2 regions of the Halobacillus sp. ACCC02827 genome follow, and region 2 is predicted to be linked to the other one. Evidence: a T-box and tRNA genes for the amino acid it is inferred to sense, from the RefSeq annotation. Region 2 holds a T-box; the other holds one or more tRNA genes.

Region 1 (16,173 bases), 1.4 Mb from region 2:
GCCTGCATTCCCGATTTCTCAATTAAAGATAGAACTTCTTTATCTATGTGGCCGTGCGGGGGACGGATCCATTTTACTTCGCCCAAACCAAGCTTTTCAAATACCGCATCTGCTTGTTGGAGATCGGATGTTACTTGTTCAGGTTCCTTTTCCACGTAACTCTGATAGGTGTAGCCCATCATTCCGATTTCGTGGTTTCCTTCTTGGATTTCTGCAACGATGTCGGGATGCCTTTCCGCCCATTCTCCACTTAAGAAGAAGGTGGCCTGTACCTCGTGCGCCTTCAATTGTTCCAGTATGTCGTGCACTTTATCCGTACCCCAGCTGATGTTGAAAGTCAAAGCAACATGGGACTGTTCTTCACTCCCTTGAGTTAAGGCTCGTGCCTCCCCTTTGTTGGAAAACACAGCAAGTTGGCTCCACTGCCCGACCCAAAGCAGAAGGGCGCAGAACAGAGCAAGGACAACAACGATTCCATAACGTTTGAGACGTTCTGCTTTCCATGTGTAGAAGCTCATTGCAGGTATCTCCTTCCTTCCAATATGTTCTATACATATGAAAAAAAGGACAACCTATGCTAAAAGTAATGAAAAAGGGGTAAAAATAAAGAGAGTTGCTAATAGGGAGGTTTCTGCATGCACGGTCTAATGATTGATGAACAAGAGAAACGGGAGATTGAATATTTATTGAAGCGGGAAATGGATGAGATCATATTCGATCTTGGCGATCACCGTATTGATCAAGGACTTAAGAGAGCGATGGAGGACCGGTATGAAGTTCTGTTTCAAATCTTTCGTCGGTTTGCCACAAGACAGGAATGTATGCAATATATGCCCAGGAAGAAAAAACACAACTAGTCTAAGAGCCCTTCTATTAAAGGGCTTTTCTTATTTCGTGCGATCATTACAGTTTTTTGATGAAATTTCAAAAAAGCTATTGCCATCCTTTTGAATTATGTGCTATATTATTAAACGTTGTCGGGAAAACAACAACGAAAAATCAATTTTAAAAACATTGAAAAAAGTTGTTGACGAAACAAGGCAGGCATGATAAATTATTACTTGTCGCCAAAACGACATCAAACAAAACATTGAAAAAGTTGTTGACACAAACAACATTCGATGATAAGATAATAAAGTCGCTCCGAACAGAGCAGACAACGTAATTCGATCTTTGAAAACTGAACGAACCAACCAGTACGTCAAACATTCTTTCTATTATATAGAGGGAATTCAAACAAGCACATTCGGTGTGCAAAATGAGCAAGTCAAACACTTTTATGGAGAGTTTGATCCTGGCTCAGGACGAACGCTGGCGGCGTGCCTAATACATGCAAGTCGAGCGCGGGAAGCGAGCTGATCCCTTCGGGGTGACGCTCGTGGAACGAGCGGCGGACGGGTGAGTAACACGTGGGCAACCTGCCTGTAAGATCGGGATAACTCCGGGAAACCGGGGCTAATACCGGGTAATACTTTCTTTCGCATGAAGGAAAGTTGAAAGATGGCTTCTCGCTATCACTTACAGATGGGCCCGCGGCGCATTAGCTAGTTGGTGAGGTAACGGCTCACCAAGGCGACGATGCGTAGCCGACCTGAGAGGGTGATCGGCCACACTGGGACTGAGACACGGCCCAGACTCCTACGGGAGGCAGCAGTAGGGAATCTTCCGCAATGGACGAAAGTCTGACGGAGCAACGCCGCGTGAACGATGAAGGTCTTCGGATCGTAAAGTTCTGTTGTTAGGGAAGAACAAGTACCGTGCGAATAGAGCGGTACCTTGACGGTACCTAACGAGGAAGCCCCGGCTAACTACGTGCCAGCAGCCGCGGTAATACGTAGGGGGCAAGCGTTGTCCGGAATTATTGGGCGTAAAGCGCGCGCAGGCGGTTCCTTAAGTCTGATGTGAAAGCCCACGGCTCAACCGTGGAGGGTCATTGGAAACTGGGGAACTTGAGGACAGAAGAGGAGAGTGGAATTCCACGTGTAGCGGTGAAATGCGTAGATATGTGGAGGAACACCAGTGGCGAAGGCGACTCTCTGGTCTGTTTCTGACGCTGAGGTGCGAAAGCGTGGGTAGCAAACAGGATTAGATACCCTGGTAGTCCACGCCGTAAACGATGAGTGCTAGGTGTTAGGGGGCTTCCACCCCTTAGTGCTGAAGTTAACGCATTAAGCACTCCGCCTGGGGAGTACGGCCGCAAGGCTGAAACTCAAAGGAATTGACGGGGGCCCGCACAAGCGGTGGAGCATGTGGTTTAATTCGAAGCAACGCGAAGAACCTTACCAGGTCTTGACATCCTTGGACCTCCCTAGAGATAGGGATTTCCCTTCGGGGACCAAGTGACAGGTGGTGCATGGTTGTCGTCAGCTCGTGTCGTGAGATGTTGGGTTAAGTCCCGCAACGAGCGCAACCCCTGATCTTAGTTGCCAGCATTCAGTTGGGCACTCTAAGGTGACTGCCGGTGACAAACCGGAGGAAGGCGGGGATGACGTCAAATCATCATGCCCCTTATGACCTGGGCTACACACGTGCTACAATGGATGGTACAAAGGGCAGCGAAGCCGCGAGGTGTAGCAAATCCCATAAAACCATTCTCAGTTCGGATTGCAGGCTGCAACTCGCCTGCATGAAGCCGGAATCGCTAGTAATCGCGGATCAGCATGCCGCGGTGAATACGTTCCCGGGCCTTGTACACACCGCCCGTCACACCACGAGAGTTGGTAACACCCGAAGTCGGTGAGGTAACCTTTTGGAGCCAGCCGCCGAAGGTGGGACCAATGATTGGGGTGAAGTCGTAACAAGGTAGCCGTATCGGAAGGTGCGGCTGGATCACCTCCTTTCTAAGGATTTAGAACGGAAGCGTACTTGGTTGGTTGTTCAGTTTTGAGAGATCGAAAGATACTCTTCTAAGAATTGAATGGGCCTGTAGCTCAGCTGGTTAGAGCGCACGCCTGATAAGCGTGAGGTCGGTGGTTCAAGTCCACTCAGGCCCACCATTCAAAAAACGGGGCCTTAGCTCAGCTGGGAGAGCGCCTGCTTTGCACGCAGGAGGTCAGCGGTTCGATCCCGCTAGGCTCCACCATTTAAATGATATACCAAACACAATGATTTGATTGTGTTTTATATTCAACCCTGAATATAGGGCGTGAACCTTGAAAACTGGATAAGGAATCATCGTATCATCTAACGATGAAACGATTGATGACAAGACATCAAACATCGAAAGTTTTAAATAAACGTCTTTTCACGACGATAGTTAAGTGAATAAGGGCGCACGGTGGATGCCTTGGTACTAGGAGCCGATGAAGGACGGGACTAACACCGATATGCTCCGGCGAGCCGTAAGTAGGCTTTGACCCGGAGATTTCCGAATGGGGAAACCCACTGTTCGTAATGGAGCAGGATCTTATGCTGAATACATAGGTATAAGAAGGCAGACCCGGGGAACTGAAACATCTAAGTACCCGGAGGAAGAGAAAGCAAATGCGATTTCCCAAGTAGCGGCGAGCGAAACGGAATCAGCCCAAACCAAGAGGCTTGCCTCTTGGGGTTGTAGGACACTCCTTTGGAGTTACCAAGGAGGAAGGTAGATGAATCGATCTGGAACGATCAGCCAGAGCAGGTAACAGCCCTGTAGTCGAAACCTTTCTCCCTCCGGAGTGTATCCTGAGTACGGCGGAACACGTGAAATTCCGTCGGAATCCGGGAGGACCATCTCCCAAGGCTAAATACTCCCTAGTGACCGATAGTGAACCAGTACCGTGAGGGAAAGGTGAAAAGCACCCCGGAAGGGGAGTGAAAGAGATCCTGAAACCGTGTGCCTACAAGTAGTCAGAGCCCGTTAATGGGTGATGGCGTGCCTTTTGTAGAATGAACCGGCGAGTTACGACCGTATGCAAGGTTAAGCAGCAGAAGCGGAGCCGCAGCGAAAGCGAGTCTGAATAGGGCGAGTGAGTATGCGGTCGTAGACCCGAAACCGTGTGATCTACCCATGTCCAGGGTGAAGGTCAGGTAACACTGACTGGAGGCCCGAACCCACGCAAGTTGAAAATTGCGGGGATGAGGTGTGGGTAGGGGTGAAATGCCAATCGAACACGGAGATAGCTGGTTCTCTCCGAAATAGCTTTAGGGCTAGCCTCAGAATAGAAAGTCATGGAGGTAGAGCACTGATTGGACGAGGGGCCCCTATCGGGTTACCGAATTCAGTCAAACTCCGAATGCCATAGACTTTGTTCTGGGAGTCAGACTGTGGGTGATAAGGTTCATAGTCGAGAGGGAAACAGCCCAGACCGCCAGCTAAGGTCCCAAAGTGTGTGTTAAGTGGAAAAGGATGTGGAGTTGCTTAGACAACCAGGATGTTGGCTTAGAAGCAGCCATCATTTAAAGAGTGCGTAATAGCTCACTGGTCGAGTGACTCTGCGCCGAAAATGTACCGGGGCTAAACACACCACCGAAGCTGCGGATTGATCGTAGGATCAATGGTAGGAGAGCGTTCTAAGGGCCGTGAAGTCAGACCGTAAGGACTGGTGGAGCGCTTAGAAGTGAGAATGCCGGTATGAGTAGCGAAAAAAGAGTGAGAATCTCTTTCACCGAATGCCTAAGGTTTCCTGAGGAAGGCTCGTCCTCTCAGGGTTAGTCGGGACCTAAGCCGAGGCCGAAAGGCGTAGGCGATGGACAACAGGTTGATATTCCTGTACCACCTCCTTTCCGTTTGAACGACGGGGGGACGCAGGAGGATAAGGAGAGCGTGCCATTGGATGTGCACGTCCAAGCAGTGAGACGGTCGGATAGGCAAATCCGTCCGGCATAACGTCAAGCTGTGATGGGGAGGGAACTATAGTACCGAAGCTCCTGAGTTCACACTGCCAAGAAAATCCTCTAGTGAGGAAAGAGGTGCCCGTACCGCAAACCGACACAGGTAGGCGAGGAGAGGATCCTAAGGTGAGCGGGAGAACTCTCGTTAAGGAACTCGGCAAAATGACCCCGTAACTTCGGGAGAAGGGGTGCTCCTCTGCCGAGGAGCCGCAGTGAAAAGGCCCAAGCGACTGTTTACCAAAAACACAGGTCTCTGCGAAGCCGTAAGGCGAAGTATAGGGGCTGACACCTGCCCGGTGCTGGAAGGTTAAGGGGATGCGTTAGCGTAAGCGAAGCGTTGAACCGAAGCCCCAGTAAACGGCGGCCGTAACTATAACGGTCCTAAGGTAGCGAAATTCCTTGTCGGGTAAGTTCCGACCCGCACGAAAGGTGCAACGACTTGGGCACTGTCTCAACGAGAGACCCGGTGAAATTATACTATGTGTGAAGATGCACATTACCCGCGACAGGACGGAAAGACCCCGTGGAGCTTTACTGTAGCCTGATATTGAATGTTGGTACAGCTTGTACAGGATAGGTAGGAGCCTTGGAAGCCGGAGCGCTAGCTTCGGTGGAGGCGCTGGTGGGATACTACCCTGGCTGTACGGACATTCTAACCCAGGACCGTGATCCGGTCCGGAGACAGTGTCAGGTGGGCAGTTTGACTGGGGCGGTCGCCTCCCAAAGAGTAACGGAGGCGCCCAAAGGTTCCCTCAGAATGGTTGGAAATCATTCGCAGAGTGTAAAGGCACAAGGGAGCTTGACTGCGAGACCTACAAGTCGAGCAGGGACGAAAGTCGGGCTTAGTGATCCGGCGGTACCGCATGGAAGGGCCGTCGCTCAACGGATAAAAGCTACCCCGGGGATAACAGGCTTATCTCCCCCAAGAGTCCACATCGACGGGGAGGTTTGGCACCTCGATGTCGGCTCATCGCATCCTGGGGCTGTAGTCGGTCCCAAGGGTTGGGCTGTTCGCCCATTAAAGCGGTACGCGAGCTGGGTTCAGAACGTCGTGAGACAGTTCGGTCCCTATCCGTCGTGGGCGTTGGAAATTTGAAAGGAGCTGTCCTTAGTACGAGAGGACCGGGATGGACACACCGCTGGTGTACCAGTTGTTCCGCCAGGAGCATAGCTGGGTAGCTACGTGTGGTCGGGATAAGTGCTGAAAGCATCTAAGCATGAAGCCCCCCTTGAGATGAGATTTCCCTTTGCCTTCGAGCAAATAAGATCCCTCAGAGACGATGAGGTTGATAGGTCCGAGGTGGAAGCGTGGTGACACGTGGAGCTGACGGATACTAATGGATCGATGACTTATCTATCTGATCATAGATCGCGTGAAAAACGTTTCTTTCGATAAAGATGTTTCCTTATCCAGTTTTGAGGGTTTACCTCAATAGAATATTGATGTGGTGGTGAAGGCGAAGAGGTCACACCTGTTCCCATGCCGAACACAGCAGTTAAGCTCTTCAGCGCCGATGGTAGTCGGGTAGATCCCCGTGAGAGTAGGACGCTGCCACATCAATTCTCTTTCCTTATTGCTTTATTTGAAAAAGTTTTTCAATTATTCCAACGTAGCTCAGTGGTAGAGCAATCGGCTGTTAACCGATCGGTCGTAGGTTCGAATCCTACCGTTGGAGCCACTTGCTTCCATAGCTCAGTGGTAGAGCACTTCCATGGTAAGGAAGGGGTCGCCGGTTCAAATCCGGCTGGAAGCTCTGTAGAATGTTTTAATGGCCCGTTGGTCAAGCGGTTAAGACACCGCCCTTTCACGGCGGTAACACGGGTTCGAATCCCGTACGGGTCACCACTCGGAGGATTAGCTCAGCTGGGAGAGCACTTGCCTTACAAGCAAGGGGTCGCAGGTTCGAACCCTGCATCCTCCACCATTAACTTTATATCGCCGGCCTAGCTCAACTGGCAGAGCAACTGATTTGTAATCAGTAGGTTGGGGGTTCAAGTCCTCTGGCCGGCACCACTTAATATTTAGTGGAGGGATAGCGAAGTTGGCCAAACGCGGCGGACTGTAAATCCGCTCCCATCGGGTTCGTAGGTTCGAGTCCTACTCCCTCCACCATTTTATTTCTGTGTGATAGTTGCTGATAGCTATTTGTCAGCTTATTTTTATGAAATTAAATAGACATGATGTATAAGATGAAGAAGAACGTTTATACTATTTCTATACTCATTGGGCCATAGCCAAGCGGTAAGGCAACGGTTTTTGGTACCGTCATGCGCTGGTTCGAATCCAGCTGGCCCAGCCATTTTCAATTAGTGTCTTTCGTATAGTAAGATCCTCTACTAATTGTAAGCACACATTTTGACATCATGAGCCATTAGCTCAGCTGGTAGAGCATCTGACTTTTAATCAGAGGGTCGAAGGTTCGAATCCTTCATGGCTCATTCTTATTTGCGGGAGTAGTTCAGTGGTAGAACACCACCTTGCCAAGGTGGGGGTCGCGGGTTCGAATCCCGTCTCCCGCTCCATTTTAAAGGGGCCTTAGCTCAGCTGGGAGAGCGCCTGCTTTGCACGCAGGAGGTCAGCGGTTCGATCCCGCTAGGCTCCACCATTTAAATAGTAAACTAACGTGATATTTCATACATAACCTGACAGGTGATTGTCAGGTTTTTTTGTGTGGAGAAACGGGATACCTCTTTTCTTGGATAGACTTGTAAACATGCAGAAGGAACCCCTGATTACCCGGTATATGCGTATATATATACATAATGATGTCTGGTTGAGTCATTGCTGTAAAAACGGATACAATTGGTATAGAGTATAAAGGAGGAGCTTTGATGAATAAACAACTTTCAGTTATTGGTGTTCCGATGGATCTTGGTCAAATGCGCAGAGGTGTGGATATGGGACCCAGCGCCATCCGATACGCAGGAATGATTGAACGGCTGGAGAAATTAAACTACGATATTAAAGATCTCGGGGACATCGAGATTCCTCGTCCGACATATAAACAAGAAGTAAAACAGGATAACTTGAGAAACTTAGATGAAATTACAGAAGGAAGTAAGCGTTTGGCTTCGGAAGTAGATGAGGTAATTAAAGGGGAGCGCTTCCCACTCGTGCTGGGTGGCGATCATAGTATAGCGATGGGCACACTGGCGGGCGTGGCAAAGCATTATGAGAACCTTGGTGTCATCTGGTACGATGCACACGGTGACCTTAATACAGCGGATAGTTCCCCATCCGGAAATATTCACGGTATGCCGCTGGCAGTGAGTCTTGGTATCGGTCATGAAAAGCTGACAGGTATCCACGGGTATGAGCCTAAGATCAAGCCGGAAAACATCGTTATCATCGGAGCTCGTTCCCTTGATGAAGGAGAGCGTGTATTAATTAAAGAAAAAGGAATCAAGGTGTACACGATGCACGAAGTGGATCGAATGGGCATGACAAAAGTGATGGAAGAAACAATAGAATACCTGCAGGATCGTACGGATGGTGTCCATTTGAGTTTGGATTTGGATGGATTGGACCCAAATGATGCACCAGGTGTAGGTACTCCGGTTATCGGTGGGTTGAGCTACAGGGAGAGCCACTTAGCTATGGAAATGCTGCATCAATCGAGTATGATTACGTCTGCAGAGTTTGTGGAGGTCAACCCAATTTTAGATGAAAAAAATAAAACCGCTAGCGTAGCGGTAGGGTTGATGGGATCTCTATTTGGTGAAAGCTTAAAGTAACATACATTATCCTTAACAGTAGCTGGCCTTCTTTAAGGCTGGCTGCTGTTTTTTATTATGGAGCAGTTCATACTCGTTAAGTAGATGATCGAGCTGCACGCTGACACGCACAACCTCTGGAGAGCTTAATTGATGGGAACGGGCAAGGCGTGTCATTTCCAGGCGGCAGGCTTCAATTTCCTCTGTCAGAGCGGTCAAACGCTTTATCATTATTTGTCCTCCTAAATTTTTTACATTTACAGCTTTATAACCGATAGTAAAAAAAGTTAAACTTATATTAGACAAAAAAATGTATTTTTTTTTGAAACTTTAGGGCGAGGTCATCCGTAAAGGGTATCGACCGCAGATGCAGCGGAGGTATAGTAGATGGAAACCATGATCAAACAGAAAATAAAACAGGTGAAAAAGGGCGATCAGGCAGCTTTTGAAGATATCGTGTCTTTTTACCAGAACAAAGTGTATCACATATGTCTCAGGATGATAGGGAATTCTTATGAAGCGGAAGATTTGGCACAGGAAGCATTCATACGTGCTTACACCAATATTCATAAATTTGATGAGAACCGTAAATTTTCGACATGGCTCTATCGAATTGCTACGAACTTATCCATTGACCGCATCCGTAAGAAAAAACCCGATTACCATCTCGATGCCGAAGTGAGGGGAACGGATGGACTGGATATGTACTCCCAGCTTGCCGCTGATCAGGCGCTGCCTGAAGAAGAGGTGGAGACTATGGAGCTTCAATCCTACATCCACAAAGAAATACTTGCACTGCCTCCGAAGTATAGAAGTGTCATTGTCCTGCGTTATCTTGATGAGATGGCGCTCCAGGAAATTGCAGAAGTATTGGATATTCCTGTAGGAACAGTGAAGACAAGGGTCCATCGGGGTAGAGAAGCGTTACGTAAGAAGCTTCGACATGTGTGAAGGAGTTGAGAGGGAATGAGTTGTAATAAAGAAGCAGTGCTACTCATGCATCAGTATCTGGATGGAGAATTAAATAAAGAAGATGAACGACGACTGAGAGACCATCTGCAGGGCTGCGAAGCTTGTCAGCATCACTTTCATGAATTGAAGAAGACAACGACGTTGATACAGAACAGTACACCGGTTTCTGCTCCTCCAAGGTTTACTGCGAATGTCATGGCGAACCTTCCAAAAGAGAAGAAGCGGAAAGGATACTTGCGGAAACTTCAGCAGCATCCTATTTTAACGGCTGCTGCCGTGTTTTTCCTTCTGATGTTCAGCGGGATCTTTACGGCATGGAATCAGGATCAGCAAGTAACCGTGTCCAAGCAGGAGAACTTGGAGATTCGTGATCAAACCGTGATCGTACCAGAAGGAGTAACCGTAGACGGGGACCTCGTTGTGCGAAATGGAGATCTGCAGATAGATGGAAAGATTAACGGCGATGTAACAATCATCAATGGAGACATTCTCGAGGGAAATCCGAAAGGGAAAGTTGATTCCGGGTTGGATTCCAATAATCTGCGTGCGTACTCTGGAGAACTGACAGAAGTCAATCAGGTGTATGAGTGGGTTTGGTACCACACGAAAGAAACGGTGGAAGATATTTTCTCATTTAATTCTGATGAGCAGTGAGACAGCATGACACCAGTCATGCTGTTTTTTATAGGTGTGGAAAAGTCGCTGGTCACGACGGGATTATATATTAGCAAAAAGTTATGTGATATAATGGGAACCGTGAAAAAATTTAAAAAGCTTTATCTTATATAAAAGGAAGTGTAGGCATGCTTGATGGGGGATTAGATGTGTTAGATTACCTTCTGATTACTGTTGATATCGCCCTTGTCTGGTTTGTTGTATATAAATTAATCATGCTGATTCAGGGGACGAAGGCTGTTCAGTTGTTGAAAGGGATCTTCGTTGTCCTTGGAATCTGGTTACTGAGTAATTTATTTGGGCTTACCACGTTAAGATGGTTGATGTCGCAGGCAATTACATGGGGATTCCTGGCTATAATCATACTGTTCCAGCCGGAATTGAGAAGAGCATTGGAGCAGCTCGGCCGCGGCAGTTTCTTCAGTCGGAATAATTCAGAAGAAGAAGACGCGGAGAAGACGCTGCAGGCGATTATCAAGTCATGTAATTACATGGCAAAACGTAGAATTGGTGCCTTGATTACTATTGAAAGAGACACGGGGATGAACGATTATGTGGAGACAGGTATTCGTGTCGGCGGCCATTTGTCGAGCGAGTTGTTAACCAACATATTTATTCCTAACACTCCGCTTCATGACGGAGCGGTCATACTTAAAAGCAATGAGATCGTTGCCGCTGCCTGTTATCTTCCATTGTCGGAGAGTCCATTCATCTCCAAAGAGCTTGGAACGAGACACCGCGCGGCGATGGGAATCTCTGAAGTGACCGATGCACTTACAATCGTCGTATCGGAAGAAACAGGGGCTATATCCTGCACCAAAAACGGTGAACTGCACCGTGACCTCGATCAGGTCAAACTGGAAGAGATATTACGAACAGAATTGGATCATTCATCCCCCGCGGTGAAAAGCTGGAACTGGAGGGGGAAAAAGAATGGATAATTGGCTGAAAAGTGTCTGGTTTATCCGGATTATTTCGTTGATTCTGGCCGTGCTGCTTTGGGTGACAGTCAATGTCGAAAGTAACATGGATTCTGATTCTCTTTTCTTTAATCAGACATCGTCGGATATGAAAGTGATGGATGACGTACCACTGGAGATCCGGTTTGATAGTGAAGAGTATGTAGTCAGCGGCCTGCCTCAGGAAGTCTCTGTTAGGGTGGAAGGTCCTGCAGGAGCAGTTGCTCCCGTCGAAAGACAGAGGAACTTCACTGTCTTTGCAGATTTAAACGGTCTTGGTCCAGGTACGCATGAAGTTTCTCTTCAACATTCCGGTATTTCAAATCAGTTGGCTGTAACGCTGGATCCGAAGATGATAGAAGTGACCATTGAAGAGAAGGCTACCGAAGATTATGAGGTCAATGTCGATTACATTAATGAACGTGAGATGAACCCGGGCTTGGAAATTGGAGAAGCGGAAGTCGATCCTGCTGCTGTCTCCATTACCGGTGCCTCTTCCGTCATGGAAAGAGTCGCTTCCGTTAAAGCAATTATAGACGTGGGAGACGCTTCTGAGACTATTGAAAATCAGGAAGCTCCTGTTAAAGTGTATGACAACCAAGGAAATGAATTGAATGTCCTTGTCGAACCGACGACAGTTAATGTGACCGTGCCGATTGCAAAACGGCAGAAAGAGGTCGGTGTGAATGTCGTTCCAGAGGGCGAAGCGCCGGATGGTGTCGTGGTTAATTCTGTTACGACAGAGACAGAGACCGTTACCGTTTCCGGTTCAAAAGAGGCGTTGGACAGCATGGAAGAACTGCCGGACATTCCAGTGGATGTGTCTGATATTACAGAGGACGATACTGTTGAAGTAGAAATCCCGGTACCTGAAGGGGTGACAGAGGTCAGCCCCGGGAATCTGGAAGTTCAGGTGGATGTGGATACTTCAACAGACTCGGGCGACTGAAGCTCTGAAAGCATGAGTAAAAGAAAAATAATTCGTAGAAAATAAAGAATCGGTAAGAATAGAAAGAGGGGTCTTGAAATGGGTAAATATTTTGGTACGGACGGCGTCCGCGGCGTCGCCAACAAAGAGTTGACGCCTGAGCTGGCGTTTAAATTGGGGCGTTACGGTGGATATGTAGTGACGAAAGGTGCGGAAAGGCCGAAAGTGTTGATCGGCCGTGATACAAGGATTTCAGGAGAAATGCTGGAAGGGGCGCTTGCGGCAGGTTTACTCTCCATTGGAGCGGAAGTCATGCGTCTCGGTGTCATTTCTACACCAGGTGTCGCTTACTTGACGAGGGCACTTCAAGCGGAAGCGGGAATCATGATTTCTGCTTCTCACAACCCTGTACAGGATAACGGAATCAAGTTCTTCGGTCCGGACGGCTTCAAGCTGACGGATGACCAGGAGAAAGAAATTGAAGCATTGATAGATGCGGAAGAGGACAACCTCCCACGTCCTTCTGGTGCGGACCTTGGACAAATCAATGATTACTTTGAAGGTGGACAGAAATATCTGCAGCATTTGAAACAGACGGTGGACTATGATTTTGATGGTCTTCACATTGCGCTGGATTGCGCTCACGGAGCTACGTCTTCGCTTGCGTCCCACTTGTTCGCGGACTTGGAAGCAGACATCACGTCCATCGGTTCGTCCCCGGACGGTCTGAACATTAACGAAGGTGTCGGATCGACTCATCCGGAACTGCTTCAGGACCTGGTCAAAGAAAAGAAAGCGGATGTAGGACTTGCTTTCGATGGAGACGGTGACCGTTTGATTGCAGTCGATGAGAAAGGGAATATCGTAGATGGCGACCGTATCATGTACATATGTGCTAAACATATGAATGGAAATGGAACGCTTAACCATTCCACTGTCGTATCCACGGTCATGAGTAACCTTGGTTTCTACAAAGCTGTAGAAGCAAATGGTATGAAGAGTGACAAGACGGCAGTAGGCGACCGTTATGTCATGGAGGAGATGCGTCGCGGCGGCTATAACCTTGGAGGTGAACAATCCGGTCATATCATCTTCCTTGATCATATAACTACCGGTGACGGAATGCTTTCTGCACTTCAATTGGTCAACGTTATGAAAGAAACAGGCAAGCCTCTTTCTGAGCTTGCTGGTGAAATGGAACAGTTCCCGCAAGTATTGAAAAACGTACGAGTTATCGACAAGAACCGTGTTCAGACCCATCCGCGTATTCAAGACGCTATTCAAGCTGTAGAAGAAGAGATGGGCGACAGCGGCCGCGTACTTGTAAGGCCTTCAGGTACGGAACCACTTGTCCGGATCATGGTTGAGGCACCGACGGAAGAACAATGTGAAACATATGTAGACAGAGTAGTCCAAGTCGTTAAAGAAGAACTTGGAATGGAAGAGTAAGATGAATGATGCGCAGGTTTCACACTGGTGGAGCCTGCGCATATGTTATTACAGAGAACTTACATTTCTGTAACGGTCTAATAATTATATTGACCAATTGATGTTCTCTCAGGTAAAATGAACGAAGTCCTTGAATTTTGAAAAAAAGTAGGGGAATACCCAATTCCTGGACGTCCGAATTTAGAGATAGATAAGGAGGATTGTCAGGTTGAGAATCACAATAAAGCGCCAGGACTGTGTAGGACGAACGAAGCAAACACAGTTGACGAGGTGGAGGTTCATCGATGTTTCGGCGGATGCCTCCCGGTTGCGTACTTCGACCGTCTGTTTCCGTGTAAACCGTAGAGGTGACTCTTCGAACAACACATGGGAACCAAGTACATCATAAAAAAACAATGATCGGGAGAGGGGCAGCGAATCGCCCCTTGGATTATAGACGGCATATTCGTTGCCCTTCTTCTTTTTATAGGAGGATAACAATTATGTGTGGAATTGTAGGATATATTGGACAAGAAGATACGAAGGAAATTCTTTTGACTGGTCTTGAGAAGCTTGAGTACCGCGGATATGACTCTGCTGGTATCGCTACTTTAAATAATGATGGTGTGGAAGTGACGAAGGTGAAAGGCCGTATCGCTGCGTTGAGAGAAGCAGTCGACGGAGATGTGAAGGCGACAATGGGGATCGGGCATACGCGTTGGGCGACACACGGTGCGCCAAGCGTAGAGAACGCACACCCTCACCAAAGTACTTCCGGCCGTTTTACTATTGTACACAACGGTGTCATCGAGAACTATGTGGAAGTCCGCGATGAATACTTGACGGATGTTGAGTTGAAGAGTGAGACCGATACTGAAATCATCGTACAATTGATCGAAGTGCTGTATAACGACATGAAAGACGTAGCAGCTGCTTTCCGTAAAGCGGTTGAACTGCTCACAGGTTCTTATGCAGTAGCGATGATCGATCGTGAGAATGAAGATACCATTTACGTAGCGAAGAACAAGAGCCCGCTTCTAGTCGGTCTTGGTGAAGGCTTCAATGTCGTAGCCAGTGACTCCATGGCTGCTTTGCATGTGACGAATGAATTCATGGAATTGATGGATAAAGAAACAGTTATTCTTCACCGCGGCGGTGTAGAAATCCAGAAGCTTGACGGCTCTACTGTTTCCCGTGAATCATTTACAGCAGAATTGGATGCTACAGACATCGAAAAAGGTACTTATCCTCACTTCATGTTGAAAGAGATCGATGAGCAGCCTTTCGTAATCCGTAAAATCATCCAGGAATACCAGAACGAAAATGATGAAATCAAATTGGATCCGGAAATCCGCGGGGCAATGAAAGCGTGTGACCGCATTTATATCATTGCTGCGGGTACCAGCTATCATGCCGGTCTCCTTGGAAAAGAATTCATCGAGAAATTGGCCAACATTCCGGTAGAGGTACATGTAGCGAGTGAATTCTCCTATAACATGCCGCTTCTATCAGAAAAACCGTTGTTCATTTTCATTTCTCAATCTGGAGAAACAGCAGACAGTCGTTCTGTCCTTGTCCAAACGAAGAAACTTGGTCATCCGGCGTTGACGGTTACAAACGTCCCTGGATCCACCCTTTCCCGTGAAGCGGATTATACCCTGCACTTACATGCAGGTCCTGAGATTGCCGTTGCATCAACGAAAGCATATACGGCACAAATGGCTGTCCTTGCTATCCTTGCCGTGGATACTGCCCGTGCGAAAGGATTGAAGCTTGATTTCGATCCGATGCAGGAGCTTGGTATCGTAGCTAACACAATGGAGGCATTGACAGAGCAGAAAGAGAAGATGGAAGAATTAGCTCGTGATTACCTTGCGACAACGCGTAACTGTTTCTTCATCGGCCGTGGTTTGGATTACCACGTAGGCTTGGAAGGGTCCTTGAAATTGAAAGAGATTTCTTACATCCAGGCGGAAGGTTTTGCAGGTGGAGAGTTGAAGCACGGTACCATTGCTTTAATTGAAGAAGGTACACCGGTTATCGCTTTGGCTACCCAGGAGAACGTGAACCTTTCCATCCGTGGTAACGTTCAGGAAGTAGAAGCACGTGGGGCTAACAGCATGATTATCAGTATGAAGGGCTTGGATAAATCCGGCGATGCATTCGTCATCCCGCATGTCCACGAATTACTGACACCACTTGTGTCTGTAATCCCGATGCAGCTGATTTCTTACTATGCTGCTTTACACCGTGATTGTGACGTTGATAAACCGCGTAACCTTGCGAAGAGTGTAACAGTAGAATAAAACAAAAAGCTTCGGAAGCATTTGCTTCCGAAGCTTTTTTTAATCTCCAAACATATAGGTTCGATGGTGGTACGATATGGAAAATGCAACACCTAGCGCAATCAGATTCCCAAGCAGGGCACTACCTCCATAACTGATGAATGGAAGCGGGATACCCGTAATCGGCAGGAGCTGCACGCTCATTCCGATGTTTTGGAATACGTGAAAGGCAATCATAGCAATGATACCGACCATGACGTAGGAACTATAGTTGCTGTTGGCGCGGAACGCAATCGTCGTGAATCTGTAGATCAGGAAAAAGAACAGAATGATGACGATACAAGAACCGAGAAAACCGTATTCTTCTGCAATAATACTGAAAATGAAATCCGTCTGT
Region 2 (16,173 bases):
TCCTCTGATGAAATGGCTCTTGGAGTGATTCACGGTGCTCAGGACAAAGGACTTCGTGTACCGGAAGATATGGAGATCTTTGGCTTTGATAACACGCGCCTTGCTACAATGGTCCGTCCGACGCTCTCCACCGTTGTTCAGCCGATGTATGATATCGGTGCCGTTGCTATGCGCCTGTTGACGAAACTAATGAATAAAGAAGAAGTGGAAGAGCAGAACGTCATTTTGCCACACCGAATTATTGAAAGAAACTCAACTCAGTCGAAATAGTACCGATATTAAAAGTATTACGGTACTTTTTCCGAACTGAGGAGAGATTGGCATGACAAAAAAAGATTTAATGACTCCGATCGGAATTACTATTGGATTCATCATGGTAATGTTCGGTATTATGTCCAGTGCAGGATTCAGCGGGGTCACATCATTTATACAAGCTTCTTCCATCATCATCGTTATCGGCGGTTTGGTCGCTGCGTTAATGGTCAACTTCAACGTAGGTGAGGTGAAACTCACCTTCCGTGTGATGAAAGAGGCATTTAAACAGCATGATAGGAACCTGAGGGAACTGATCAGCTTATTTGTTCGATTATCAGAAAGGGCGCGACGAGAAGGACTGCTTGCGTTGGAAGCAGAGCTCGACGAAGTGGATGATCCTTTCATTAAGAAAGGCATTCTTCTTGCTGTGGACGGAATCGAGCCTGAGGTCATCACAGATATCATGAAGGCCGAAATCAATGCAGTGGAGGAGCGCCATTATCGAGGTCGGGCAATCATTGAGAAGGCGGGGGAGTATGCTCCTGCCTGGGGAATGATCGGGACTCTGATCGGTCTTGTACTCATGCTGCAGAGCCTGTCCAATCCTGCAACACTCGGGCCTCAGATGGCCGTTGCCTTATTGACCACTTTTTATGGAACACTGTTGTCGAATCTTGTGTTTATCCCAATGGCTGGAAAGCTTGAGAATCGTACGGATCAGGAGATCTTCATGAAACAGGTGGTTATTGAAGGCGTCATTGGAGTACAGTCCGGGCAAAATCCGAAAGTACTGGAAGAAAAGCTGAGCGCTTTTCTTTCTGACGAGGACAAGCGTTATGTAGAAGAAGAGAAGCAGGCGGAATCTATGGGAGAAGCTGCTAATGAAGCGTAACAGGAAGAAGAAGCAGGGGGGAGCCCCCCAGTGGATGACTACATATGCAGACATGATTACATTAATCCTTGTCTTCTTCGTCCTGCTTTTTTCCATGTCGCAGATCAACCTCGTCAAATTCGAAGCGCTTGCGGAATCATTCCGTAATCGGATGATCTTCGACTTCTATCCGTCGGCAGTGGAGAATGACTACCCGACGGAACAGGCGAAAGCGCAGGAAAATGGAGAAAAGAACAATGAGTACGAACTGCCTGATGATGATAAAGAACAGGACAAGGAAGAGAAGAAGGATGCCGAAACGGAAGACCTGGAAGAATTGAAAGCAGAAGTGGATGAGTATATAGAAGAGAATGAACTAGGTGATATCATATCCGCTACTCAGACAGAGCGGGGGGTGGTACTCGTTTTGGAAGAACAACTGCTGTTCGAGACGAGTAGTGCCGAGGTGCTGGATGGCGCCAAGCCGTTTCTTTCGAAGGTTGGCACGCTGCTTGACAACATTCCGAACTTTGTCAAAGTCGAGGGGCATACGGATAACAGACAAATTTCTTCCTTCCGTTACCCTTCCAATTGGGAACTCTCCGGAGCGAGAGCCAGCAGTGTGATACGGTACCTGCTGGATCAAACCGAGACGCTGGATCCGAAGAGGTTCACTGCGGTCGCCTATGGAGAAACGAGGCCGATTGCTCCGAATGATTCAGAGGCGAACTGGAGTAAGAACCGCCGTGTCGAAATTGTCATACTGGATCCTGAATATGAAGGCAGTAATTGACTTCCCGGGCCGCTACTTTTGTAGTGGCTTTTTGTTTTTATAATGGCATCCGACTGACCATCCGCCCCTTGCATCTGAAGAAGTCATCTTCAGCAAGCGGAACGGTTTTGCATCCCTTATGTAAGATAGAGCTTATACCTATGTATCCATGGGTTTTTATCCGCATTAATTTTCTTTCGGGCTCAAGTTTCCCGACAGCCAGAAGAAAGGCCCCTATTAATAATTAGGGGCCTTTCTTGTTCTTTCTAGGATGGATTGTATTTTTTCTGGTTATGAATGAGCTGTAACATTTTTTCAAGCAGCTTGGCATTTTTTTCGGTGATTTCCTGTTTGCGCGGAATCGGCTTGTATCCGCCGGCAGGATCGTGCCAAGTGTAAGGCAGGGAAACGGGAGCTTTCTTCTGCCATTGGGTGACCCACGCTTCCGGGATGTCCCCATGAAATGGTTGTCCTTCCTGCATGATCCGCCATAACTGGGACCATGCTCGTGGAACAACACGCCAAATATCGTAGCCTCCTCCGCCAAGGGCAATCCACTTTCCGTCGCAAAATTCATGTGCGAGCTCATGGGCCAGCTTTGGAATGGTTTCATAGGTTTTCATCGTTGAACATAAATGCGTAAGAGGGTCGAGGAAATGGGCGTCTGCCCCATTCTGCGTAACAATGACGTCTGGTCGGAAGTAATCAACAATTTCTCTGAAAGCGGATTCATAATTAGTTAAGAATGATTCGTCTTCTGTGAAAGCATCGATGGGTAGGTTAAAGGAGTAACCGTATCCTTCCTTCAGTCCGCGTTCGTTCACATTCCCTGTGCCTGGAAACAGGTACCGCCCCGTTTCATGGATCGAGAACGTACACACATTTGGATCGTCGTAAAAAGCCCACTGCACCCCATCTCCGTGGTGGGCGTCGGTATCGACATACAGCACTTTGCAATCGTATTTTTGACGCAGGTACTTAATGCCGACAGCTCCGTCATTATAAATGCAAAAGCCGGAAGCTTTCCGCTCAAAGCCGTGATGGAGACCGCCTCCAAGGTTCAAAGCGTGCTGGACCCGTCCTTCCATAACAGCGTCGATGGCGGACAAAGTACTTCCAACCAACAGGCGGGAGGCGTCGTGCATTCCCTGGAAAATAGGTGTGTCCTCTGTGCCTATGCCGTATTCCAAACCCTCTTCATCTCCGAGTCTTCCTTCACCGGCTTTCTTGACAGCCTGTATATAGGATTTACTGTGCGCGAGCGCCAACTCTTCTTCTGTAGCCATCCGCGGTTGGATAATATCCGTTGATTTCAATGCATCCATGTTCTCCAACAGATCCTTGGTCATAACCACCCGTAATTGATTGAAGGGATGGTCCTCACGGAAATGGTAGGTAGTGAAATCGTCCGAATACACAAAACCCGCATGGCAGGTCATACAGACATCCCCGGTAATTTAGGCCACAGGACATCGTAGCCTTCTTTCGTCAAATCTTCGATGGTTGGAAGGGGATTCATCGTCTGGATGCGGACGACAATTACTTTATAAGAAGAGTCGGGCTTATACGGATAAATCAGGACGGAACTGATGTTCACTTTTCGCTTTCCGAATACCGCCATCACCTGCGGCAGGATCCCAGGCTTGTTGATGACTTTAATCTCTATTTGGGAGCTTTGCACATTCGTACCGGTCAGTTGAATCATTGTATACAGCATGTCTTTTTCTGTGACAATGCCTACGAGCTTATCATCTCTCGTTACAGGAACACAAGCGATCTCCTGCTCATAAAAGATGGAGGCCGTCTCTTCGACGAAATCAAGGGGGTGAACCGTCGTTACCGGTGATGTCATGATTGTATGGATCGGCTTCTTCCATTCCTGGGGATTGCTGTCTTCGTCGAAAATGGAAGGACTGGCATCGCGGACATCGCGATCTGACACAATGCCGATGACCTTATTCTCTTCGTCCACAATTGGAAGATGGCGGATATGATGCTGATGGAGCAGTTTCATCGCCTTTTCAATCGTTTCGGAAGGGGGGAGCGTAATAACCTCTTTTTTCATAATTTCTTCTACTAACATACAGCTACCTCCTCATCTGGCGGTATTGATGTCTTGCTAAGAAACGGAGACGATCGAAGGCTTCTATAGAAGCTTCGGGAACGTTCCTTCCTACCTTTACCATTAAACAATTGGCCGGGTGGGAAATGATCTCGGGATCGTCGGTCGGGGCGGGGGTCAAACCTCCTGCGGCCATCATCTTTTCCATCACTTTTCGGTAGTCCCAAATATTGAGGCCGGTTCCTTTTAAGTCCCAGTGCCAGTAATATTCGGTACTGATGATGATGTAGTTCTCCATATAAGAATCCATCATGGAAACTTTAAGCAGTCTGGAGCCAACCCTGTAACCTCGAAAGGAGGGGATGACTTCGATCGCACCCAGTTCTATCAGGTCCTCCATGCCACCTTCCGACCAGCGTTCCAGAGGATCGGGGTGAAGGTATGTAACATACCCGACGATGATGTCGTTGTGTCTGGCAATGATGATTCGGCCTTCGTCAAAATCTGCGATTTCTTTGACTGCTTCAAACTGCTTCTGAGCGGGGCGGAAAGCGGTCAGCTGTTCGTGGAAGGTATAGGACGACAAGTCCAGAGAAGAAAGGGGGCCTTCCACGATCACGGGACCTTCCTCCGTATCGATCGTTTCACGATAATAGGTTTTTTCATGGTTCATTCCGTCACCACCTGAAAAATTAATAGAATCTTGTTGTCTTCATTATACATGAAAAGTATAACTTTTAAATTGGAAACCAAAAAGGGAGCTCTCCTCCTATGGAGAGAGCTCCCTTTTCGTTCCATATCCTTATTCTTCCGGTGTCTCTTCCTCCTGATTCTCTTCTGGAGGAGCATCTTCTGTTTCTTCTTGTATTTCTTCGTCCGCAGCAGCTTCTTCCGTGTTCTCCGTATCTGCTTCTGCCGGTGATTCTTCGGATGAATCATTCTCTTCCTGCTCAGCAGGTTCTTCGTTCTGCGGTTCACTCTCTTCGGTTTCCTGCTTCGGCTCCGGCTCTGGTTCCGCGCCGGGGTTTCCAACGGTTACCGGAGAAGATAGGGAGGACTCTTGTCCGAAATAATCCACTGCCTTCACGGCGTAGACGCCGTCTCCGGAAAATTTATAGGAGGTGGAAGCTGTGCTTCCGATGAGAGAAAAGGATCCGCCGGGGGAGGCAGCCGTGTAAACACGGTACCCCACGACATCGCTGCTTCCGGAAGCCTGCCAGTTCAGGGTTGATCCACTTACGGAAACGGACCCGGGCGCACTTGGCGCCTTCCCGTCGTTATCAATCGAGGATTTCGTCGAACCGATGGCATCGGAAGACGGAAGCCCGACTTTGTTCCATTTGGCGTTATTCGGAATCAATGCCCGTAATACGGCAGGGCTTGTGTATCCATTCTCCTTCAAAAATTCCGGGCTGAGTGTGACTCCGCCGCCGTCAAGAATGAACTCTTTTGGAGTATTCGGTCCAGCTTGAACCAAATTGCCTTTCACGCGGACGAAATTGCCGCTCACGAGGCTGTCGTCTGTTTTCGTCGGTGCGTAGTCTGCATCATAAAGATCAGAGGCAGCGAGTCCGACGGAAGAACAAAGATCAGAGGTGAGAAGCCCAGATGTTGCGCAATAGGATCTCGTTACAAGTCCGCCCGGGCTTTGGAAGTTATCTTTCGGAATCATCAGCTCCGGATCGACTTCCGAAGCGGCGTTGACGACGTCGGCCCATAATCCTTGCGTCCGCTGGTTGTAATTCATCCCCTGCATGTTGCCTTCAGCAAATCCTGTCCACATGCCCACGGTTACGTTCGGATTGGTCGCGACAAACCACGAGTCTTTTGTCGCCTGGGAAGTACCCGTTTTACCGGCCCAGTCAACGCCACGGTTCTGTATCAATCCTTTGACGCGTGATCCGGTACCGTAGTCGAGGACATCGCGCATGACGTCGATCGTCAGGTAAGCGGCCTGCGGGCTGAAGACGTCGGTTTCCTGCTTCTTATGCTGATAAATGACGTCGCCGTCTTTTTTCTCTATTTTTTCGATCATATAGGCATCTACGAATTTACCCATGTTCCCGAACGTGGCATAGGCGTTGACGTTGTCTTCGACGGTGATTCCATGTGTAAGTCCACCAAGGGCCATGGACTCGTTTCTGTAGTCTCCTTCAGCCAAGTGCTCTTTCATACCCATTTTATCTAAGTAATTCTTCACCGGGTTTATATTTCTTATTTCGTTGTATTGCTTGACAGCTGGTACGTTATAAGACTGGGCAAGTGCATACCTTGCTGAAACAAAGCCTTTATGCCCACGGGAGAAGTTCCGTACCTCTTTACCCGGCTGATCTCTATAGGTGTATGGTACATCGGCAATGACGGAGCCGGGCTGGGCGGCTCCCGTGTCGAAACTTGGACCATAAACAAGAAGAGGTTTCATCGTACTACCGTTCGATCTCCGTGCCTGGGTGGCGTGGTTATAAGGGTTCTCATCGAAATCATAGCCGCCGATGAAGCCGTAAATCTTCCCGGTTGAATTTTCGATGATGATGCTTCCGAGCTGTAAAGGGCTGTCTATCTTGTACGGCTCTCCTTTTTCGTTATAGACCGTCTTTTTTCCCCATGGCCAATTGGATTTTGTGTATGCATCCCGTACTTTTTGCATAGATTCATAGACTTCTTTGTCAATCGTCGTATGAATCTTATACCCGCCCGAGCTCAGCTCGCGTTCCGCAAGCTCTTCATATTCCTGGGCAAGTGCTTCGTCTTCCTTCAAATCTTTCTCTGTATGGCCGTTCTGTTTCAACAGATAATCTTTAATTTTCTCTTTTGCCCGTTTCTGAATTTCCTGGTTGATGGCAGGATAGGCGCTGTTGGCTGTCGTCTTAGGTTCGGTCAACGTCTCCCCACTTATTTCGAAAGCCATCGCCTTGTCGTATTCCTCTTTGGTGATATATCCACCGTCAAGCATCCGCTCGAGCACTTCATGCATCCGGTTGATGCCGGGTTGAAGCAGCTCTTCTTCTTTAATCGATCCATCATTATAAAACGGTGTATACGCGAAAGGGGATTGCGGCATCCCGGCAATATAAGCGGACTGGGCGAGCGACAGTTCATCCGCGTTAATGCCGAATATACCTTGAGCAGCTGTCTGGATGCCCGCGATGTTCTGCCCGTTTGCATTTCTTCCGAACGGGACAATGTTCAGATAGGCCTCCAGGATGTCGTCCTTATTCATAAATTTCTCCAGGCGCAGAGCGAGTACCATTTCCTTTGCTTTCCGCTCGAAGGAAACTTCGTTCGTCAGGATCTGGTTTTTCACAAGCTGCTGGGTCAATGTACTTCCTCCGGTTTTGACAGAGGAATTAGTCACTTCCTGGACGATCGCGCGCATGACAGATTTTGGGACAACTCCTTTATGTAGGTTGAAGTTTTCGTCCTCTGTTGCAATGATCGCGTTCTTCAAATGATCGCTGACTTGATCGAGGGAGACTTCTTCTCTATACAAATCGGAGCTGACATCACCGATTTCCGACTCATCGTTGAAAAACATCGTCGAGGTTTCGGCATAGTTATAAATCGTATCCGTCATGTCGGCCTTGCTTCTCAACGGCTCGTCTTTGACGAGAGAAGCGAAATATCCGGCACCGACGCCTCCTGCGAAGAATAAGCCGACGACACCGATGATGATGAAGAACAGGATGACGTTCCAAACGACATCATAAGTGATCCTGGTCTTCTTCTGGATGGCTCCTTCTTCCCACAGGGTACGGAAACTCTTTCTATTTCGACCTTTCTTTGGGTTATCAGACATAATAATACCTCCTAAAAAATCCACCCATATTATAACACACCCCGTCATCTTAGGACATCATTCGCTCGAAGGTGCAGTTGCATTTTTCATGACGATATGATAAAAATAGAGAACATAGTTGAATAGAAGCGCGTGGAACGATTGAAGTAAACAGCAAGTCCCTGCTGCAGAGAGCTGACGGTCGGTGGAAGTCAGTGCATACTTGTTTGTTGAATTACGATCCGGAGCATCTCCTGGTGTGAATCAGGAGACGGTGAACAGCCGTTATGGATACAAGTGGCACAGCTGTTGTTGTGCAACAAGGGTGGTACCGCGATAAGACCTCGTCCCTTTTTTGGGGAGAGGTCTTTTTTGTGTTTTCCGACGTAAGCGCCCCACGCAGCCACAGTAGGAGAATGGAGGAGACACTATGGATTTGTTACAGGATTTACAAAACCGTGGACTGATCAATCAGATTACGGATGAAGAAGGTTTGAAAAAGCATTTGGAAGAGAAACAGGTGACGTTGTACACCGGGTTTGACCCGACAGCTGATTCTCTTCATATCGGTCACCTGCTTCCGATCTTGACGCTGAAGCGATTCCAGCAGGCGGGACACCGCCCAATCGCTCTTGTCGGTGGGGGGACAGGTATGATCGGAGACCCGAGCGGCCGTTCGACCGAGCGTCAATTGAACAGTGAGGAAGTCGTTCTCGGTTACAGCGAATCTATTAAAAATCAGCTTGCGAAGATTCTTAACTTTGATGAAGGGGAGAACGCAGCTGTTGCTCGCAACAATCATGAATGGCTTGCTCAAATTTCCATTATTGATTTCCTTCGTGACACAGGGAAGCATTTCGGAATCAACTACATGCTTGCCAAAGATTCCGTAGAGTCCAGAATCGAAAACGGCATCAGTTTCACGGAGTTCACCTACATGATACTGCAATCTCTTGACTTTAAAGTGCTTCATGAGAAAGAGAATGTCACATTACAGGTCGGAGGCAGCGATCAGTGGGGCAACATTACTGCAGGATTGGAACTGCTCCGTCGTACGGCTGCCGGAGAGAAGGAGATAGAAGCTTACGGATTGACGATTCCGCTGATGACAAAGGCGGACGGGACGAAGTTCGGGAAGACGGCTGGTGGAGCTGTTTGGCTGGATCCGAAGAAAACGAGCCCTTACGAGTTTTACCAGTTCTGGATCAACAGTGATGATCGCGATGTAATCCGTTTCTTGAAATCTTTCACTTTCCTGTCTATGGATGAAATTGCAGAACTGGAGAAAGAAGTGCAGGAGCACCCGGAGAAGCGCACGGCACAGCGGCGCCTAGCAGAAGAAGTGACGAAGCTCGTCCATGACGAAGAGGCATTGAAGCAGGCGGAGCGTATTACCGAAGCTTTGTTCAGCGGAGATATCAAAGCGTTGACTGGTACAGAAATCGAGCAGGGATTCAAGGATGTACCTGCCTACACTTCTGAGGTTAAAGATCCGCAGCTTCTTGATTTGCTTGTGGATGCGGGCATCGCTTCTTCCAAGCGTCAGGCACGTGAAGATATCGGTAACGGTGCGATTTATATCAATGGAGAGCGTAACCAGGATTTGAAGCATGCGATCGGGGAAGCGGATCGTATCGAAGACAAATTTACGATTATCCGCCGCGGGAAGAAGAAATATTTCTTAATCCGTTTCGAAGGATAAATGATGAAACTCCCGGCCGTCAGGTCGGGAGTTTTTTTCATTAAAAGGCGGGGAGTTTAGGGTATAAAAAAGAGCAGCGCCGGAAATCCGGTGCTGCTCTTTTTGGTATCCGTTAATCTATTAACGGGAGTAGAATTCAACGATAAGTGCTTCGTTGATTTCAGAAGGAAGCTCAGAACGCTCAGGGAAGCGAGTGTAAGTTCCTTCACGCTTGTCCGCGTCGAAAGTAAGATATTCTGGTACGAAGTTGTTCACTTCGATAGCCTCTTCGACAACGTTAAGCTTTTGAGATTTTTCGCGAAGTGTGATCACTTGACCAGGAGCTACGCGGTAAGATGGGATATCAACGCGACCACCATCAACAACAACGTGACCGTGAGTTACAAGCTGACGCGCTTGGTTGCGTGTACGAGCAAGACCGAGACGGTACACAAGGTTATCTAAACGGGATTCAAGAAGGATCATGAAGTTTTCACCGTGGATCCCTTTCATGTTACCAGCCTCTTCGAACATGCGGCGGAATTGACGCTCAGTCAAGCCGTACATGAAACGAAGCTTCTGCTTCTCTTGAAGTTGAAGACCGTATTCAGATATTTTTCTACGTTGGTTTGGGCCGTGTTGTCCAGGAGCGTAAGGGCGCTTTTCTAGCTCCTTACCAGTTCCGCTTAAAGAAATGCCATAGCGACGTGATTTTTTCCAGGTTGGACCTGTATATCGTGCCATAGGAATTTCCTCCTTTTTTATTTTATTTTGCATAAAATAAAAACAGTGTGTCCCTCGTTCCACTGCTCATTATGTTTTCATGCACCTTCGCCCCAGCAGCAGAGAGTTACGCGATGCACCTCGTAGTAGAGGAACAAAATGATAACAATGACGGTTCACATAGGCTGCCATTTATTTTACACAACGACCATTATAATTTTATTTCGACAGGAAGTCAAGAGGATATCGCTGAATTTCGGACCGTATGAGGAGAGATTTATGCGAGGATAGGAAAACATTTGAAATTTGCGCACTCAAACTATTTATTGTGATAAAAGTAGTGGTAAAATATAACTAATACATTCGGAGGAAGTAAGGTGAACTTAAATGATAATTGATTCACAGTTGGATGATCAATTGATTCCGTTGCAGAGCCGGTTGTTTCAAATGGCCGTTGCTGGTAAAACCAAAACCTTTGAGCGGTTTGTCCAGGCAATGGCTGGAGAGATGAAACGATTTTTGCGTGCGGATTATGGAGCAATTTATTATTGGGATGACTGGAAAGGCCGTTATCGCCTTCATGTAGAACCGAATGCAGAGCCGCTTGCGATACGAACGGATTTTTCCAAGGAAGAGGTGGAAGATGAGGACGGGCAAATGAAATCCAGGGAATTTCTTGCGGAATGGGTTGTATCCGAACCGGAGTTTTCCTTCTCCATCATTCCTTTGCAAACAGAAGATCACCTCCATGGTTTTATCGTAATCGGAGTGCGGGGGGCTGGAATGCCGGAACGGAAACGGGAAGAGCGGTTGTCCGGAGAGGTACTGAAATGCCTGAAGCAGGTCGAGGATTACTATGAGGTTTATGAAGAACGTTGTAAATACGAACTGCTGTATAAAGTAACCTCCCATTTTCATTCTTCCATTGATACGGACGGAGTTCTCAGTGAGATTGTCGCTACCCTGCGTAAAGTATATCCGGAATTCTCTTATAACCTGCTGCTTTCCCAGGATTATACGACCAAGTCCGACCTTCCCGTACAGGAACTGCGTTACGATAAGGAAGCCGGTTCAGAGGCAAGCACGCAGGCGTATCTGACTGGCGAACTTCAAATAGAAGACCGGCTGCAGGAGGGACGTTCTTTTCTTTATGCTCCCCTGAAGGGCAAGCAGGGGGTGTATGGAGTGCTGCAGGTAGCAGCTCCTGACTATCTGTATTTTCCAAAGAAAGACATTGAATTCTTTTTATTGATTGCAAATACGGCAGGGAACGCTCTGGAGAATGCGAAGCTTTATCAACAGTCCCGTAAGCTGAATAATGACTTGAAATTAATCAACGCCACCTCCAAAAAATTGAATTCCAATATCCGATTGAATGAGAAAATCTCTTATATATCAGAAGAAATTGAATCCTCTTTCCAGGCGGATGAAGTGGGATTTGCTACTTTCCTTGAAGGGGGAGGCTATCAGGTGCTTGAGGGCAGTTCCAGCTATTTTACCATGAATGACCCGCAGGATTTCCTTGAGGAAGTCGAACGTGTCATAGTGGAAGAGAGTGGTCCTTTATTCATCAGTGATGTAACAACGATGAACACCCCCATTTCCTCAGATTTCCGATCAGTAATGGCTGTTCCGATGACAGACCATGATCACATCAGCGGGCTCGCCGTCGTCATGCACAGGGAACCATGTATATTTTCTTTCGAGTCGTTCAAACTGTTGAAATCGCTTGTCCATCATTCCACACTAGCTTTTGCGAATTCTATTCTTCGGGAAGAACTGGAGCAGACGGTCGTTACGGATTATTTAACGAAATTAAGTTCAAGAATCCACTTGGACCAAAAAGTAGCAGCACATATAGAGAAGGATGACAGCGGACACTTCCTTTTATTTGACATTGACGATTTTAAAGCGGTTAACGATACCTACGGCCATCAGATCGGGGATGAGGTGATCTGTCAAGTGGCGAGGATCATTAAGCGCTGCACAGCTGACGTCGGTGTGGCTGCCAGATGGGGCGGAGAAGAGTTGGCTTTGTATGTTCCGGATTTGACTGCTCAGGAAGCCTATGATTATGCAGAAACGATCAGAGTGGAAGTGGAAGAGCATACGCGTCCATCCGTGACGGTTTCGTGCGGAATTGCTTCGTGGAAGAAAAGCGGTCAAGCTCCTGGGCAGAAGCAGTTAGTCCAAGTAGCCGATGCTGCTTTGTATAAGGGGAAGGAAATGGGGAAAAACGTGATCATTCATCAGCATATCCAACCATAATACAAAGAAAAGCCGCCTGTTACGGCGGCTTTTCTTCTTATTCATTAAAGGAACTGTTGAAGTGTTTCAACAAAGTTTGTTAACTTCTCTTCGTCCACTTCATCAAATCTGTCTTCAGACGGGCTGTCTATATCAAGGACCCCATAGACCTCCCCATCTTTGTAAATAGGAACAACGATCTCAGAACGGGAGGCGGCATCACAAGCGATATGACCAGGGAAAGCATGGACGTCAGCGATTCGCTGCACTTTGCCTTCGGATACAGCAGTCCCGCAGACCCCTTTGGCCGCCGGAATTCTGACACAGGCAGGAAGGCCTTGGAACGGCCCTAATACAAGTTGGTCCTCTTTCCACAGGTAAAATCCAACCCAGTTCACATCCTCAAGGAATTGGTTGAGAAGAGAAGAAGCATTGGCTAAGTTGGCAATTGCGTCGGATTCATCCTCAATTAATGCTTTTAATTGTTTGTTTAATAGATCATAATTTTCCTGCTTCGTTCCAGTGTACATAGATGTTTGAAACACAATATTACCTCCATATTCAATAGATTCGACAAAATCAAGGAGCGATCTGTCGGGATTTGGTGCACGATTACCGGCAGGAATAACCACAAAGGTGGAGAATTTATTCCCAGAGGGGGAAAAGCAATGAACCGACAGAATGTAACTCGTGACAAAGTCTTAGATGTCGCCTGCCGTCTTTTCTACAGCAACGGTTTCCATGGCACCTCTGTACGCGATATAGCCAAGGCGGCCGATGTCAATGTCTCGTTAATCCATTATTACTTCAAAAGTAAACAAGGTCTGTTTGAATCTCTCGCCGTCAGTTATTTCGAACCTTACTTGGAAATGCTGGAAAGCGAGCAGCCCTCTGCTGCTGAGAATAACATGAATGAATTAGTGAAAAAAATTCTACATTATAAGCAATCCCATTATCAACTATCTTGTTTGCTGTACAGAGAATTATCGTTGAATACTGTATTTGCACGGGAGATGCTTGTGACGTATCTTGCGAAGGAAAATCATTTGTTCAGCCAGCTTTTATTCAGCAAGAGCTCACAAATGGGCATCACTTTTAAGGAAAAAATCTGCCTCCTTCAGTGGAAGGGTTTATTAAATGCTCCCTTTATGATGCCGCAGGAGTTTAAAGACCCGTTCATTACAGAAGCTTCTATCGACCACTTCGTCCGTGTGTATAGTGAGCTTATGGAAGAACGTAAGTCCGTCCAGATGATCTCTAACGTGTAAGAAGCTGGGTTGAAATGTCCGACAGTCCCTGGCCGAGAGCAGTGGCTTGGTGTGCGTCAGATCCATATATAAGAGGTATTCCCATAGCATAGGCCTTTCTTGCGATCTCCACCGGCGGATAGGTCTCTTTGCAATGGGCCTTTTTCAACCCGGCGCCGTTATAGTCAAGCGTCATGGCGCAATCTTTAACAACATGTAGAACGTGGGAAGACAGAGTTTCCCATCCTTCAGGGGCGGGATACAGCTCCTGAAACTTTTTCACCAACGTCATATGACCGATTCGTCCGGGCTTCCATGGCCCTAAATCAGCCCTTACAGAATCAATCAAACGCTGGTTGTATGCCGCATACAGCTGTTGGAGATCTCCAAAGTCCTTAACGGCTTCTTGAAACATTTCCGGACTGTAATCAATACAGTACCAGCCTTGACTGCCTTTGAGGAAGTGGACGGATAATATGCTGTCATCGAGAGAAGGCCCGTACGTATCCAGCAGAGCTGTCGTTTCTGACTCATGCCCTTTTATATAATCGATTTCCAGCCCCTTTTGCACCAGTATATCTCCACTGTATTCATTTTTCACTACATCAACCGCATGTAAATAGGCCTCTAAATCTTCCAATTTCATACCGCTGTCTTTTTCCGGAACAGGATCCTGGAAGGTAGCGGGGAGAGGGGCGTGTTCCGTGAATGTCATGGATTGATAGCCTAGTTCGATTGCCTGCTCCACGTACATTTTTAAGCTGTCAGATGTACCGTGAGGGCAGTAAGGGGAGTGAATATGTCCATCTTTCATAAGTGGTTTCTCCTTTGTGATAGAATTTTTTGTCAATAAGTAGATATTTTTGAAATAATTTAGCCAAAAAGTTGATTTACATGGTATCATTATAAACAATAAAAACATATATCGGAACGTAATTAATCCGTTGTACAGTCAGGGTAAGGAGGCTATTTATGAAGTTCGTCATAGGGGCTATATTACTACTAGTGGCATTTTTCATCATAGGGATGATCTGGCGGAAAAGAGTCTATGATGAAGTAGATCGCCTGGAGAGTTGGAAGATGGAAATCATGAACCGTCGAGTGAGCGAAGAGTTATCCAAGGTTAAGAACTTGAACCTCTCCGGTGAAACGCAGGAGAAGTTCGAAGCGTGGCGCGAGCGCTGGGATCGGATCCTCACCGTAGAACTGCCAAGCTTGGAAGAAGACCTTTTTGATGCCGAGGAAGCTGCTGACCGCTATCGGTACAGAAAAGTGAAAACGACCATTCAGCAGACGGAGAGGAAGCTGATCTCTGTCGAGGAAGATATCGACGGTATGCTGCAGGAACTGGAAAATCTCCTTGACTCAGAGAAACAGAGCAGGCAGGAGATTGAAGCGATTGAACCGGAATTAAAAGAGCTGACGAAAATCCTGATTCAAAACAGGCACCAGTACGGAAAGGCTGTACGGATCTTTGAAGAGCGTGTCGATGCTCTTAAAGAAAAATTAGCTGAGTTCGAGCGTTTAACGGAACAAGGGAATTATTTGGAGGCAAACGCTCTCGTGCAAAGTGCGCGTGAAGAGATTTCCGCACTTCAGGAAGATGTTGAATCCTTCCCGGATCGTTTTAAGAAGGTAAAGACGGAACTTCCGGGGCAGTTGAAAGAATTGAAGAGTGGAATGGAAGATATGAAAGCCGATGGATATCGAATTGAACATTTCGATTTTCTCCCGGAAGTCCACGACTATGAGAGCCTTCTCGCGGACAAGTTAGTGAAAATGGAGCAAGCAGACCAGTCAGGTGTAGAAGAAACGGTTGTAGAGATAGAATCAAGAATTCAAGAGATGTATCAGCTTTTGGAAAGTGAAGCGGTAGCACATCATCATGTAGAGAAGCAGTTCCTTCCCCTTAAAAATCAGCTGGAAGACCTAGAACGAGTCATCGTTTCCACCGAAAATGAGCTGGATGAGATGCAGACAACTTACCAGCTGGAAGATGGAGATACGGAAACATATCGCGGGCTGAAGCATGCTTTTAGTCAGCTTGCTAAGAAGATGATGAGCATTGATTATAAGAGGGATGACGGGGAAACAGCTTTCGTTGAACTTCGTGATGAGTTGAAGCAGGTTCAGGAGCAGTTGAAGGAGTTGAAAGAGCAGCATGAATCCTTTGATGAACGGGTCCAAACGCTTCGTAAAGATGAACGTGAGGCGAAGCAGAAACTCGGCAGGATGGAAGATCTGCTCCTGGAGACACATCGACGCTTGAAGCGGAGCAATATACCTGGAATACCGACGTCTATTTATGCAGATATGAAGGCTGCAAGTGAGAAGATCGATGAGGTCTTTCTGAATCTTGAACAACAGCCGTTGGATATGCCGCTCGTTCTTGAGAAGCTGGAGGAGGCAGTCCAGATGACAGAACGATTAAATGAAGATGCCGAGTCGGTGATGGAGAAAGCTGCATTGGCTGAACGTGTGATTCAATACGGCAACCGCTACAGAAGCAAATACCCGCTCCTCGCTGCCAAGCTGCTGGA

Evidence for each region. A T-box is a leader RNA that pairs with one kind of tRNA and senses whether it is charged. The one in region 2 lies ahead of tyrS (tyrosine--tRNA ligase), so its partner is inferred to be a tRNA-Tyr.
Region 1: it encodes a tRNA-Tyr, which carries the amino acid that the T-box ahead of tyrS (tyrosine--tRNA ligase) is inferred to sense. The anticodon was not compared.

Annotation. Positions count from the first base shown of each region.
Region 1 is NZ_CP128168.1:176,643-192,815, forward strand. It holds gene pdaB (polysaccharide deacetylase family sporulation protein PdaB) at 1-518, opposite strand, end outside; gene QRD89_RS01020 (hypothetical protein) at 636-857, shown strand; rRNA gene QRD89_RS01025 (16S ribosomal RNA) at 1,277-2,840, shown strand; tRNA gene QRD89_RS01030 (tRNA-Ile) at 2,920-2,996, shown strand; tRNA gene QRD89_RS01035 (tRNA-Ala) at 3,007-3,082, shown strand; rRNA gene QRD89_RS01040 (23S ribosomal RNA) at 3,255-6,173, shown strand; rRNA gene rrf (5S ribosomal RNA) at 6,260-6,373, shown strand; tRNA gene QRD89_RS01050 (tRNA-Asn) at 6,420-6,494, shown strand; tRNA gene QRD89_RS01055 (tRNA-Thr) at 6,498-6,569, shown strand; tRNA gene QRD89_RS01060 (tRNA-Glu) at 6,587-6,661, shown strand; tRNA gene QRD89_RS01065 (tRNA-Val) at 6,665-6,740, shown strand; tRNA gene QRD89_RS01070 (tRNA-Thr) at 6,754-6,829, shown strand; tRNA gene QRD89_RS01075 (tRNA-Tyr) at 6,843-6,928, shown strand; tRNA gene QRD89_RS01080 (tRNA-Gln) at 7,041-7,115, shown strand; tRNA gene QRD89_RS01085 (tRNA-Lys) at 7,182-7,254, shown strand; tRNA gene QRD89_RS01090 (tRNA-Gly) at 7,264-7,338, shown strand; tRNA gene QRD89_RS01095 (tRNA-Ala) at 7,346-7,421, shown strand; gene rocF (arginase) at 7,648-8,550, shown strand; gene QRD89_RS01105 (aspartyl-phosphate phosphatase Spo0E family protein) at 8,563-8,760, opposite strand; gene sigW (RNA polymerase sigma factor SigW) at 8,917-9,480, shown strand; gene QRD89_RS01115 (anti-sigma factor family protein) at 9,496-10,155, shown strand; gene cdaA (diadenylate cyclase CdaA) at 10,305-11,117, shown strand; gene QRD89_RS01125 (CdaR family protein) at 11,110-12,084, shown strand; gene glmM (phosphoglucosamine mutase) at 12,163-13,512, shown strand; gene glmS (glutamine--fructose-6-phosphate transaminase (isomerizing)) at 13,995-15,797, shown strand; gene QRD89_RS01140 (FtsW/RodA/SpoVE family cell cycle protein) at 15,837-16,173, opposite strand, start outside.
Region 2 is NZ_CP128168.1:2,468,957-2,485,129, reverse strand. It holds gene ccpA (catabolite control protein A) at 1-270, shown strand, start outside; gene motP (flagellar motor protein MotP) at 323-1,147, shown strand; gene motS (flagellar motor protein MotS) at 1,137-1,919, shown strand; gene QRD89_RS13170 (acetoin utilization protein AcuC) at 2,165-3,337, opposite strand; gene QRD89_RS13165 (acetoin utilization AcuB family protein) at 3,334-3,981, opposite strand; gene QRD89_RS13160 (GNAT family N-acetyltransferase) at 3,986-4,633, opposite strand; gene QRD89_RS13155 (transglycosylase domain-containing protein) at 4,763-7,756, opposite strand; T-box leader at 7,881-8,090, shown strand; gene tyrS (tyrosine--tRNA ligase) at 8,166-9,437, shown strand; gene rpsD (30S ribosomal protein S4) at 9,558-10,160, opposite strand; gene QRD89_RS13140 (sensor domain-containing diguanylate cyclase) at 10,527-12,407, shown strand; gene msrC (free L-methionine (R)-S-oxide reductase MsrC) at 12,452-12,931, opposite strand; gene refZ (forespore capture DNA-binding protein RefZ) at 13,055-13,654, shown strand; gene hisJ (histidinol-phosphatase HisJ) at 13,644-14,447, opposite strand; gene ezrA (septation ring formation regulator EzrA) at 14,606-16,173, shown strand, end outside.